DNA from 3 places in the Paenalkalicoccus suaedae genome. Region 2 is predicted to be linked to each of the others. Evidence: predicted binding sites of a transcription regulator. Region 2 holds the regulator's gene; each other region holds the start of a gene.
The links. Region 2 encodes LexA, which represses DNA repair genes until DNA is damaged. Its sites were predicted from a motif close to CGAACATATGTTCG; they were not measured.

Region 1: FLK61_RS08420 (DNA polymerase IV) is a predicted target of LexA. The motif match lies at 2,272-2,285, and genes of this name have one in related genera.
Region 3: ruvA (Holliday junction branch migration protein RuvA) is a predicted target of LexA. The motif match lies at 2,766-2,779, and genes of this name have one in related genera.

The regions. Positions count from the first base shown of each region.
Region 1 covers NZ_CP041372.2:1,552,563-1,556,846, forward strand. Annotated here, with positions in the region: gene FLK61_RS08405 (acyl-CoA carboxylase subunit beta) at 1-729, shown strand, start outside; gene FLK61_RS08410 (M20/M25/M40 family metallo-hydrolase) at 775-1,884, shown strand; gene FLK61_RS08415 (hypothetical protein) at 1,942-2,139, opposite strand; gene FLK61_RS08420 (DNA polymerase IV) at 2,301-3,482, shown strand; gene FLK61_RS08425 (hypothetical protein) at 3,552-4,284, shown strand, end outside.
Region 2 covers NZ_CP041372.2:1,942,147-1,946,430, forward strand. Annotated here, with positions in the region: gene tkt (transketolase) at 1-247, opposite strand, end outside; gene FLK61_RS10325 (DUF896 domain-containing protein) at 499-732, opposite strand; gene FLK61_RS10330 (YneB family resolvase-like protein) at 800-1,456, opposite strand; gene yneA (cell division suppressor protein YneA) at 1,453-1,752, opposite strand; gene lexA (transcriptional repressor LexA) at 1,969-2,586, shown strand; gene FLK61_RS10345 (hypothetical protein) at 2,631-3,335, opposite strand; gene glnA (type I glutamate--ammonia ligase) at 3,644-4,284, opposite strand, start outside.
Region 3 covers NZ_CP041372.2:1,322,723-1,327,006, forward strand. Annotated here, with positions in the region: gene FLK61_RS20195 (SafA/ExsA family spore coat assembly protein) at 1-468, shown strand, start outside; gene FLK61_RS07150 (YhcN/YlaJ family sporulation lipoprotein) at 540-1,154, shown strand; gene FLK61_RS07155 (YebC/PmpR family DNA-binding transcriptional regulator) at 1,238-1,963, shown strand; gene FLK61_RS07160 (hypothetical protein) at 2,024-2,227, shown strand; gene ruvA (Holliday junction branch migration protein RuvA) at 2,799-3,395, shown strand; gene ruvB (Holliday junction branch migration DNA helicase RuvB) at 3,405-4,284, shown strand, end outside.

The DNA of each region.
Region 1 (4,284 bases), 390 kb from region 2:
TTTCCGATTGATCCTTCTAAGCCTTATGACGTGAGGAAAATCATACAGACTGTTTGTGACATGGACTCCTTTTTTGAAGTACATGAGAAATTTGCTCGTAATGCGGTTGTTGGATTCGCTAGACTGAACGGACGCTCAATCGGAATTATTGCAAACCAGCCAAAAGTCATGGCCGGCGGACTAGATATTGATTCTTCCGATAAAATATCACGTTTTATTCGCTTTTGTGACAGCTTTCAAATCCCGCTACTTACGTTTGAAGACGTGACAGGGTTTTTACCAGGAGTACAGCAGGAGCATGGAGGGATTATCCGACATGGTGCTAAGATTCTCTATGCTTATTCGGAAGCAACGGTGCCTAAAATCACGGTTATTACACGAAAAGCTTACGGCGGAGCTTACGTAGCATTAAACAGTAAGTCCATCGGAGCGGACATCGTTTACGCTTGGCCAAATGCGGAGATTGCCGTCATGGGTCCTCATGGAGCAGCCAATATTATTTTCCACCGCGAGATCGCTGAGAGTGACAATCCAGAAGCTACGCGTGCGGAAAAAATTGAGCTTTATCGCGAAAAGTTTGCTAACCCCTATATCGCCGCAGCAAATGGCATGGTCGATGACGTGATTGATCCAAGAGAGACAAGGATAAAGCTGATCCAAAGCTTTGATATGCTTGAAAACAAAGAGGAAGTTAGACCGAAAAAGAAGCACGGCAATATCCCTCTTTAAAGTATGGTACAATTTAAATCGAATGTACTGCCTGGAGGGATTAAGATGACACAGAGAGTCGTAGACACATTTTTAGAATTAGTAAAAATTGATTCAGAAACAAAATTTGAGCGAGAGATCGCTGACTTTTTAACTAAAAAGCTAACAGATTTAGATGTTGAAGTTAAAGAGGACGATAGCGCAAAAGAAACAGGACACGCAGCAGGCAACCTTATTTGTACCGTTCCTGGAAACACAGACGCACCTACTATTTATTTCACATGTCATATGGATACGGTTGTACCAGGGCTTGGCGTAAAGCCTGAGATCCGTGACGGCTATATTTATTCGGATGGAACGACCGTTTTAGGAGCGGATGATAAGGCTGGAATAGCAGCGCTAATAGATGCTATCGCTACCATGAAAGAGCAGGATGTCAAGCACGGCGATATTCAGCTCATTATTACTGCTGGCGAGGAATCCGGTCTAAGAGGTGCAAGAGCGCTAGACCCTAGCGAACTGAAAGCAGAGTTTGGCTATGCGTTAGACAGTGATGGGCCAGTAGGAACAATCATTACTGCAGCTCCAAACCAGTCAAAAGTAAATGCTATTATTCGTGGTAAAAAAGCGCACGCTGGTGTAGCTCCTGAAAAGGGTGTCTCTGCTATTACCGTAGCATCTAAGGCAATTGCCAATATGCCCCTTGGTCGTATTGATGAGGAGACAACTGCCAATATTGGACGTTTTGAGGGCGGCTCACAAACGAATATCGTATGTGACTACGTCGAAATCACAGCGGAAGCTAGATCGTTAGTAAAAGAAAAAATGGTTGCCCAAACAGACGCGATGGTGAAAGCGTATGAAGAAGCTGCGGCTGAAATGGGTGCTAAGGCTGAAGTAGAAGTAAACGTTGTTTATCCGGGCTTTAAACAAACGGAAGAGGACCACGTTGTGCAGGTTGCAACTCGTGCTGCTAAAGAAATTGGTCGGGAAGTAACGTACAAACATAGCGGCGGTGGAAGTGATGCGAATATCATTGCAGGTCATGGTATTCCAACTGTAAATTTAGGTGTAGGCTATGAAGAGATTCATACAACGTCTGAACGAATTGCTATAAAAGAATTAAGTGCTCTATCAGAGCTAGTCGTTGCTTTAGTGAAAGAAGCTACGAAATAAAAAAGAGGGAAGGATTTGCGAATAGCTCGCAATCCTTCCCTTTTTACGAAAAAAAGCCTACTGCAGAATTGTAGCAGGCTCAGTAGTTCCGAACTCTATTGACTCTAAAATTGTTTCTTCAGAATAACCAATCCGAAAGGATAGCTGTCTAATCGTAGGTGAGGGCCATTCTTTTTGAGCATGATCTCGTACAATTTCTAAGACGAGATAGAGAACGCTACTATGAAATGAGAACGTTTCTTGGAAGTCTGGCATTAGCTTCGACCACCTTTCACCTATTTATTCGTTCATTATAACACAGATTGCGACAAAAACCAAAAGAACTGGTAAAAAAAGAGAATTAAAACGTATTTGCTGTCGTCACTGTCGATTTCCATGTTAAAATAGAGAATATACGTTTGGTAGGGGGGAGAGCGATGGCAAGAATTATTTTTCATGTGGATATGAATAGTTTTTATGCGTCGGTTGAAGTGGCAGATGATCCTAGCCTGCGAAATAAGCCACTTGCTATCGCTGGAAATGCGAAACAACGTCGTGGAATTGTGGTAACGGCAAGCTACGAAGCGCGCGCCGAAGGTGTTAAACCACCAATGCCTCTATGGGAGGCATTAAGACATTGTCGCGATCTTATTGTTCGAGAGCCGCGTTTTTATCGCTATAAAGAAAAGTCACAGGCTATGTTTGCGATACTACGAGAATACACACCGCTTGTTGAACCAGTTTCCATTGATGAAGGGTACATGGATGTCACTAGTGTCGTCGAAGGCGTTGATGCTGTCGCATTAGCGGAGCATATCCAAACAAGACTCGTAAAAGAGCTGTCCCTTCCTTCTAGTATAGGGATTGCGCCCAATAAATTTTTGGCAAAGATGGCTAGTGATATGAAAAAGCCAATGGGTATCACGGTACTTCGTAAAAGGGATTTACCTACTAAGATGTGGCCATTAAAAGCGATTGAATTACACGGGATAGGTAAAAAAACGGCGGAACGATTAGAGGCAAACGGACTTCATACGATTCAGGATATTGTAGATTCTGACCCTGACGAGCTATCGCGCTTATTTGGTGTTAGTGGAAGACGTATGCATGAGAAGTCTCGTGGGATTGATCACCGACCTGTTGATCCAGACTCGATTCATCACTTTAAAAGTATCGGTCACTCAACGACACTTGCTAAAGACGCAAAAGATGTAGCAACCGTTTTACCCATTTTCCGTCACATGACAGAAAAGGTCGTAACGCGCTTAAAGCAAAAGAAAGTGTATACGCAAACGATTCAAATTACGATCCGCTACAGTAGCTTTCGGACCATACAGCGATCGAAGCAATTAGCTCATGCGACAGATGATCAAGCCGTTATTTTTAATGAGGCGAAACGATTGTTTGAGGAGGCATGGAATGGAGACGCAGTAAGGCTTGTAGGGGTGACGGCTCAAGAGCTTGTCCCAGTTGGGTTAGCGAGAAAACAGCTAAACTTGTTCTCGTATGAAGAAGATTCGAAGGCTTATGAGATGGAGCAGCTTTTATCTAGCTTAAACAAGAAATTTGGATCGAAGGCAATACGAAAAGGCTTTGTTCAGGAAAAAGAGGATTTATAGTAAACATTACACAAGAAAAGACCGATATAAGTAGTACGATTTTGGATCTGTAAAGGAGTGCTACCTATCATGCAAGTAAATCCATCTCAGCAGCACGTAAAACAAGATATACCTTCTCAGCCCATTCGTGAAGGGGAGACGGCTCGAGCACAAATTACTTCACGTATTTCGGATAGAGAAGCAATGGTTATGATACGAGGGCAAGAGGTGAAGGCAACGTTTGAAGGTCGAGTACCTGATCGATCGGTCATTCACGTTGAGGTACAAGGCAAGACAGACGACGGGATCCGAGTGAAAGAGGTTACTAGGCAAACGGGACAAGACCGACAAGCTGGTGTACCCACAGCGCAAGACGCGCGAAGTGTGCTTCGTGATCTCGGAATAAAAGAACCATCCAGAGAAATGCTTGCTCATACAGATAAGCTCATGCAGCGCGGAGTTACGCTAACTCGCGATACAGCACGTGAGCTTCTTTCGTATGTAAACTCTGAGAAGGGCACAGAGCGCGAGCGGGCGCAGACGATTACAATGCTCGCTCATAAACGGTTAGAGCCTACTGCGAGTCAGATTCGAAGCGTGCATGAGGCACTGCATCATTCCTCGTATAAATCACAGATAACGCAAGCTCAAGGAAGAGAAACACCTTCGAGAGAACAGGTAGAGAGAGAGATACGGAACATCCAAGATCGCGTCACGATGGGTAGACCTGTAACAAAAGAAGTTCAGGCAGTGAAAGAGCGCATTCAAACATTGCCTGTACAAGCGGACAGACAGGAGATGTCACGTGTCCTCTCTAAAGTGG
Region 2 (4,284 bases):
CATAGCCATGCAGGTGTAAAAGGCTATATAAAAGCATGGATCCGTGACCAGCTGAGAGAATGAATCGGTCTCTGTTAAACCACTCTGGATTATGTGGATTATGATTCATGTGGTCAGCGAATAATTTATACGCCATAGGTGCAGCACCCATCGGCATTCCCGGATGTCCGGAGTTCGCTTTATCAATTGCATCGATAGATAGTGTTCGAATTGTACTAATTGCCTGTTGATCAATCGCATTTGTCATACAATAAAAACCTCTTTTCTTCTAAGTAGTATTCACAACGCCTAGTACAATGATATACCTTCTCTTTTCGTTAGACAACCTTAGGCGCTAAATTATCGTAATTCAAGTAAAAGAAGCAATCAAACTGGTATTCTATAGGCTTTTTAAGGAAAATGATGGGGAATTTTGTGCTGAAGGTAGGTTCATATATTTAATTGAGATAAATTCTACATACAAAAAAGGACACTATCTTTAGACAGTGTCCGTGCACCTTAGTGCATCAAGCGAGAATTTTTCTCTTCTTTTAACTTAGATGGTGTGACATCGTTCCCATCTTCATCCACCACTTTCACAGAAGAAAGCTGGTTGCGGAAAGAACTACGTACATTTTTTAAATATTCTTGGCGAAGCTCTTTTTGTTCCTTCTGTTCTTTTAACGACAAGCCTTCCGACTTTGCTTTGTTTGCAAGCGCATTGATGCGCGCTAATTTATCTTGACTAATCACAATGAATTCCTCCAGTAAAGAATATGCTTTGTCAATGATAGTAAAAATATCGCCCAGTTGCAAGTATCTAGGCTTGTCCTTCTAAATCGTCTTGATATTCTTGATAACGGCGATGCACAGTAGCTTTTGAAGCCTGAAAGCCTAACCCGCGAAGCATTGCTGCAATTTCATGGAAAGTCATGCCATTTTGCCTTAAACGAACGATTTCTTCAAGGGGGACTTCATTTCTCTTTCTGCCACCATCATTCGATCCAGTACGCTTTAAGTTTTTAGCTGGGTTATACCCCTTTGCTACGGCCTTCTTCATTCCTCGTCTAATCTTTGCATTTTGTAATTTCCGCTGATATTCTTCTACAATTGCCACAATATCAAGCACCATCGAATCCGTCTCGGATAGCTGTAGTTCACCTGAATCCTGCAAAGAATAAATGTGACAGCCGAGTTTTTTAAATTCATGGATTAACGCAATTCGTGCATTTCCTCGGCCTAAACGCGTCTCATCTTGAACTAAAATAACATCTACTTGTCTACTTTTTACTGTTTCAAGCACTTGTAAAATCCCGTTGCGATCACTTTCGTAACCACTCTCTGACTCTTCTATTACTTCCACGATATCGATATTCCAAGCTGATGCCGCGGCTTTTAATTCTTCTACTTGACGAGTAAGGGAAGATTTTTGTGTCTCTTTAGATGTGCTCACTCTCGCGTAAATAATTCCTATCAATCAGAAGCAACTCCATTCAATGAAACTGGGACATGAATTTTTTGACCTGGTACGATTGTTTCGTTATCAAGTCCATTCTCATGCTTCATCCAGTTTATCGTTTCTTCTATCGGTAAGTCTACCGTTGCTGTTCGTGCTATTGTCCAAAGAGAGTCTCCTTCAGAAACAACTCGTTCTTCAGCTGGGTAAAATGGCACGTCATTTGAATCAGAAGAAAAGAAAGTAAAGGCAAAGAAACCGACCGCTATCACGATTAAAAAGATGGAACCATCTACATACTGACGAATTGTTTTCACGGAAAATCACTCCTGTTAGAATATTTGTTCTCGGAATACCTGTTCGTATATGATTGTACTAAGAACGATTGTTCGTGTCAACAAGAAATATAGAACGAACGTTTGCGCAACCTGTGTTCTCATGGTATAATATACCTTGTAAGGCTACTGATTTTACAACGTATGTGCTAGCACATGTTGATAGAACGAAACTACTACGAAAACGGGGTGTTATGATTGACTAAGCTTTCAGCACGACAACAGTCTATTTTAGATTTCATTCGGAACGAAGTGCGAGCGAAAGGGTATCCACCTTCCGTTAGAGAAATTGGAGAAGCAGTAGGTCTCGCTTCAAGCTCTACCGTTCATGGTCACTTAGCTAGATTAGAGAAAAAAGGATATATTCGCCGCGACCCTACAAAGCCACGCGCAATCGAAGTAACAAATACGGAAGGGGACAACTTCAACGAAGCTCCTCACATCTCCATTCCGGTAATTGGTAAAGTTACAGCAGGTAACCCGATTACAGCGATCGAGAACGTAGACGAATACTTGCCTTTACCAGCAAGCTTTGTGCACGATGAGCGTTCGTTTATTTTAGAGATCTCTGGAGATTCAATGATTGAGGCAGGTATTTTTGACGGGGACTACGTCGTTGTTAAACAGCAAACCTACGCAGATAATGGAGACATCGTCGTTGCGATGACGGAAGAAAATGAAGCTACAGTAAAGCGTTTCTTCAAAGAAAAAGAGCATTTTCGTTTACAGCCTGAGAATGCGACGCTTGAGCCGATTATTTTAGATTATGTACAAATTTTAGGGAAGGTTATCGGTGTATTCCGTAGCCTCCATTAAAAAAAACACGGAAAGGATATCCCGATGGGCTCCTTTCCGTGTTTTTATTCGTCGTTCTTTTCTTCCGTTTTTTCAACGGGCTTATACGATTTTCTCATGATAACAAAGATCACGGCAGCAAAGGCTAAATAAAAGACGATCCAAAGCGGCCAAAACAACGGCTGATATCCTTGTACGATATTAGACTGATATCCAAGGCTCTCCGGCGAGATATTAGAGTCATTGATGATTTTAACGCCAAGGGATGACGTCATTCTCGTATCAAACGTGATCGTCTCCTCGCGAGATTGACCAAAACGGTTTGCATAGTAAAGTTTCCATTCTTGATCCTCTATGTCTGTCACGTTCGGTGTAAGACGTTTTGCAATAGCAAGCCTTGTTACTCCCGTCTCGTTATTCTGAACGAAAATCAGTCCTAGTGAGCCAGCATAGCGGTTGTCACTATCTGGATCAATTGCTATCACTGCAGGATTCGTCGCATTAATCCCATTTACCTTGACAATAACCTCGGCACGAGCCTCCTCATTAAATGATTCAACAGCCTGTTCTGAAATCGTAATATCAAAATCTCCAAACGTAATTGAATTACCTGGAGAAAGCTCTCTAGTAGATACCTGCTCAAAGTCATACGCCTCGTTCACTTCTACATCTAACTGATATTCCTGAACGATGGAATAAACACTCATGATCGCAACGTATAGGAGTAGGCATGTTAATACGGCGAAAATGAATAATAATTTTCTTCTCATAGTGTTCTCCTTTAAATATTGATTATCTCATATGTAATCCGATTCTCATCATACCATCTCTTTGCCTTAGGAAAAAGCATTGTCTGGCATTTCGGTCGAACCTTCGGCTTTTGATTGCACGTTCTGGCACTTGGTTTGAGCGTCCCGTCTATCTCTTTGCTCCTCCATCCACCCTGTTTGCGCGCATTATAACACCGTATGAACCCATTGCAACAGCACTCGCAAATTTGCCCCTCTAACTCCTCTTCATCCTTCCCAAACAACCAAACAAAAACCCCCAACACCAGTGGTGTCGAGGGTTCTGACTATTAATACGTTTGGATATACTGCTCGCGCTCCCATGGGTGCACCTGCGTACGGAACATGTCCCACTCGATCTCTTTTGCTTCCACGAAGTGTTCTACTGCATGGTTACCAAGAGATGCTTTGATTGTTTCGCTCTTTTGAAGTGCGTCAATCGCATCCTTAAGAGAAGCTGGAAGTGCTTTGATTCCTTCTGCATCGCGCTCTGCTTCATCCATTGCATAGATGTTGCGGTTTGTTTCAGCAGGAGGTGTTAGGTTACGACGGATTCCGTCAAGACCAGCCGCAAGCATTGCCGCCATAGCTAGGTATGGGTTAGCTGCTGGGTCTGGGCTACGTACTTCGATACGTGTGCTTAGGCCACGTGAAGAAGGAATACGAACTAGTGGTGAACGGTTACGCATGGACCATGCAATGTAGCAAGGTGCTTCGTATCCTGGTACTAGACGCTTGTATGAGTTAACCGTTGGGTTTGTGATAGCTGTAAATGCGTCAGCGTGCTCTAAAATTCCGCCTAGGAACTTCATAGCTGTTTCGCTTAGCTGGTTTTCTGTGTTTTCGTCGAAGAATGCGTTCACGCCACCCTCTTTGAATAGAGACATGTTAGCGTGCATTCCGCTTCCGTTAACACCGAATAATGGCTTAG
Region 3 (4,284 bases), 620 kb from region 2:
CAAGCTAAAAAGGAGGCTCCAAAAAAAGTTGCACCTCAAGCCCCACAGCCTAAGAAAAAGGCATCTGTGCAAATCCAAGCGGAAGCATCATGGAAGAAGGAACAGCAGGTTGCACCACCACCACTCCCGACTACGATGCCATTACCGCCTATGCCAGAAATGCCAATCATGGAGGAGGCACCTAAGAAAGAAGCACCTAAAAAACCAGTTAGTAAACCAGCTTATGAGAAGCCGAAACCAAAGCCACAGCCACAGCCACAGCCACAGCCTCCTGCGACTCCATATCCACAGTTTGTCTCACCTGAGCAAATGCCAATGTGGTATCCAGTTGGACCAATGACGGAAGGATGTATTCCTGTTCCAGTAGTATGCGGATTTTATCCAATGAACATGCAATGTCAAACGTGCCGTCAAACTAAAGATTTCCGAGAATTTGGCGAACTATCGCCAGATCAATATAACGAGTAATCCTGCCTTTATCAACCAGCATGTTTTCCTCCTTTCACGCTCATGCTATAGGTGAAAGGAGGAATGAAATAATGAAAAAATCGCTCTTAACGTTAACATGTGCACTAACGCTAACAGCTGGAATGACAGCTTGTGGCAACATGAATCAAAACGGGGATGAGGCAGCGTATCATAACCCAAGTCACTACGGATTAGATACGCAACAGGCATCTTATTCCTATCCAGGTCAGACGACTGGAATGGCTCGAGGGGTAACTGGTAACCACCGCGAGGATATGGTGGATGAAAATGGTCTGTTAAATGGCAGGCTAACTGGTTACGATCGTCCAAACGGTAATGGTTATTATGCAACAGGCGATGGAAAGCTTGCTCGAGAGCTTGAAAAACGTGTTAGTCGTGAAGAAGGCGTAGCGGATACCGATGTCCTTGTTCGTGATAATGACATTCTAGTCGGTGTTAATTCCACGAATAATGGCATCGAACGTCGTGTCGAATCATTAGCAAAGCCGTTAGCTGGTAACCGAAATGTTCATGTTGTAACAGAAGACAATGGATTCGGTCGTATCCATGACATGGAGTCAAGACTCCGTGATGGCGGTGCTTTCGATGAGATTGGATCAACGTTTGATGCAATGCTCGATGATTTAGGCGATGCAGCAAGTCGTCCTTTCACGAGAACAAGGTAAGGAACACGGACACATGAATGGTTGCCAAAACCTTCATGTGTCTTTTATGATGAAAGGAGATGATAAAAAAGGGGATTATACTCATGGCTGGACACTCAAAATGGAGTAATATTAAACACCGTAAAGGGCGTCAGGACGCAAAGCGTGGCAAAATTTTTACCAAAATATCAAAAGAAATATTTCAAGCGGTTCGTCAGTCTGGCGATAATGCAGATACGAATGCAGCACTTCGGATTGCATTAGATAAAGCGAGACAGGCAAACATGCCCAATGACAACATTGATCGAACGATTAAAAAAGCTTTAGGTAATGTGGAAGGAATTACATACGAAGAAGTCATCTACGAAGGCTATGCTCCTTATGGAGTTGCTGTTTACGTAGAGGCTTTGACAGAAAATCGGAATCGAACTGCGGCCGAGGTACGTCTGGCTTTTAATAAGAATGGAGGCAACCTTGGTGAAAGTGGTTGTGTAGCGTTTATGTTCGAGCGAAAAGGTGTCATCGTTGCGGAAAAGACACATGATTTTGATGAGGAAGAATTTTTGTTAGAAATCTTAGAAGCTGGAGCATTGGACGCGCAGTCAGAAGAGGATGTAGTAGAGATTTATTCGGATCAAGAGGCGTTTGAGTCCGTAAAAGAAGCTGCAAACAACCAAGAGGAGCTGACGATTCTTTCGGCAGAGGTAACGATGGTGCCAGATACAAAAATGGAGCTTTCTGAAGAACAGCTAGATGAGGTTATGAAGCTTGTTGATGCACTATTTGATAGTGATGATGTACAACGAGTTTCGCATAGCGCTAAGCTATAAGAGAAAAGCTCCTCATAATTCTTTCGAGAATGTTCATACTAGGGCTAAGAGGTGATGTTAATGCCAGCTTTAGCACTAGTAGCTACTGTTTTGTCTATGCTAACCATCATTGAGCAGGATTACTGTGGTGACAAGATGGAGGAGACAGTGGTATCAATGGAGCTTGAGGCAATGGAGGATATTTGGGCGGACTATTCGGAGTGGAATTACGTCGGTCCACGAGCCAACGGTGACATGGTTTTTGAGCGGAAAACATGCGAGTAAACGAAAGGGAGCCAAGAGATTGGCTCTTTTTGTTATTGCTTAGGATAGAAATAAAAGGTGAGCTACAACAACGTATGTAAAGTCCATAAATCTGGAATGGGGAACATAACTCCGAAATGAGGCACATAACTCTGTGCAAAAAGAGGATAAAGTCCATAACTCCGAATTGCGGAACATAAAAACAGAACGGAGAACATAACTTTTACATTAGGAACATAACTCCGAAATAAAGCACATAACCATAAAAAAACTATAAAATACTCTTTGTCACACGATCAAAAGCTAGATGAAAAAGCCAAAACTAGCGCGAGAAGAGCCAACTCACCTATAACCATAGTTGCACTTCGCGCATTAAGCTAATCCATGCGCGTTTTCAATCGGTTTAGTACATAGCTCTAGGAACAGAATAGAAAGACGTTTAATAAGAACTTCATCATATCTGACAATCTTAAATGTTCCTCTCCAACTCTAACAAATCCCACCCTTTTTGAACTCCTCACAAAAAGTAGCCATTTACATGCGCTCGTATGATAAAATAGAAATGTGTGTTCGTAATATTGGAGGAATGACAATGATAGAGATGTTAACTGGAAAGGTTGTTCATATAGAGCTTGAGACGGTAACGCTAGATGTCCATGGTGTTGGCTACCTGCTTCACTGTGGGAATCCATATCGTTACCAAGAGTTTTTAGAGGAAACAGTAACAATTTATACGTACCAGCATGTACGTGAAGATATGATCCGTCTCTACGGATTTTTTCACCGCGAAGAAAGAAGGTTATTTGAGAAGCTTCTCCAAGTGTCTGGAATCGGACCGAAGGGGGCGCTTGCCATCGTTTGCTCGGGTCAGCCGACTTCCGTTGTTGAGGCCATTGAGGAGGAAAATGAGACGTTTTTAACGAAGTTTCCTGGCGTAGGAAAAAAGACAGCGAGACAAATTATCTTAGATTTAAAAGGCAAGGTCGGCGATATTATGCCTACCTTAGCAGAAGGCTTGTTTAGAACGCATGAGCCAGAAAACGATGAGCTTGAAGAGGCTTTAGAAGCATTGCGAGCACTTGGCTATGTCGAGAGGGAAATTAAGAAGATAGAGCCTGCATTAAAAGCGCAACCAGGTTCGACGGATCATTATATTAAGCTCGCGCTTCAAGAAATGCTTAAAAAGTAGGAGGGTACTATGGAAGATCGAATGATGGATGCTGATAAGCAACACGACGAAGAGCTAGAAGAATATAGCTTACGGCCCTCCACACTATCTACTTATATTGGGCAACGAGCAGTCAAAGAGAATTTAACCGTGTATATTGAAGCCGCAAAGCAACGTCAGGAAAGTCTTGATCATGTGCTATTATATGGTCCTCCTGGTCTCGGTAAAACAACGCTATCCATGATTATTGCGAATGAGATGAACGTACAGCTTCGCACGACGTCTGGCCCAGCTATTGAACGTCCAGGAGATTTAGCTGCTATCTTAACCTCTCTTGAGCCAGGAGATGTGCTGTTTATTGATGAAATTCATCGGTTGCCACGAACAGTAGAGGAGATTCTTTATCCTGCCATGGAGGACTTTTTCTTAGATATAGTCATTGGCAAGGGACCGGCTGCGAGGTCTGTGAAGCTAGATCTTCCACCCTTTACGCTTGTAGGGGCTACAACAAGAGCCGGTATGCTATCCGCGCCATTACGCGATCGGTTTGGTGTCATGAGTCGACTAGAATACTATACACCTGAAGAGTTAGAACTTATCGTAAAGCGGACGGCTGATGTTCTTCAAGTCGATGTGGAAGAAGAAGCAGCAAGAATGGTTTCTCGCAGATCAAGAGGAACGCCTCGAATTGCGAATCGTCTCTTACGTCGCATTCGAGATTTTGCTCAGGTGAGAGGGAATGGCTCTATTACGGGAGAAATAACCGATGAGTCACTGAAGCTTCTTCAAGTGGACCGACTAGGTTTAGATGAAGTCGATCATAAGCTGTTGATGGCAATGATTGAACGTTTTCGTGGAGGACCGGTTGGTATTGAGACGATCGCCGCTACAATTGGAGAGGAATCTCATA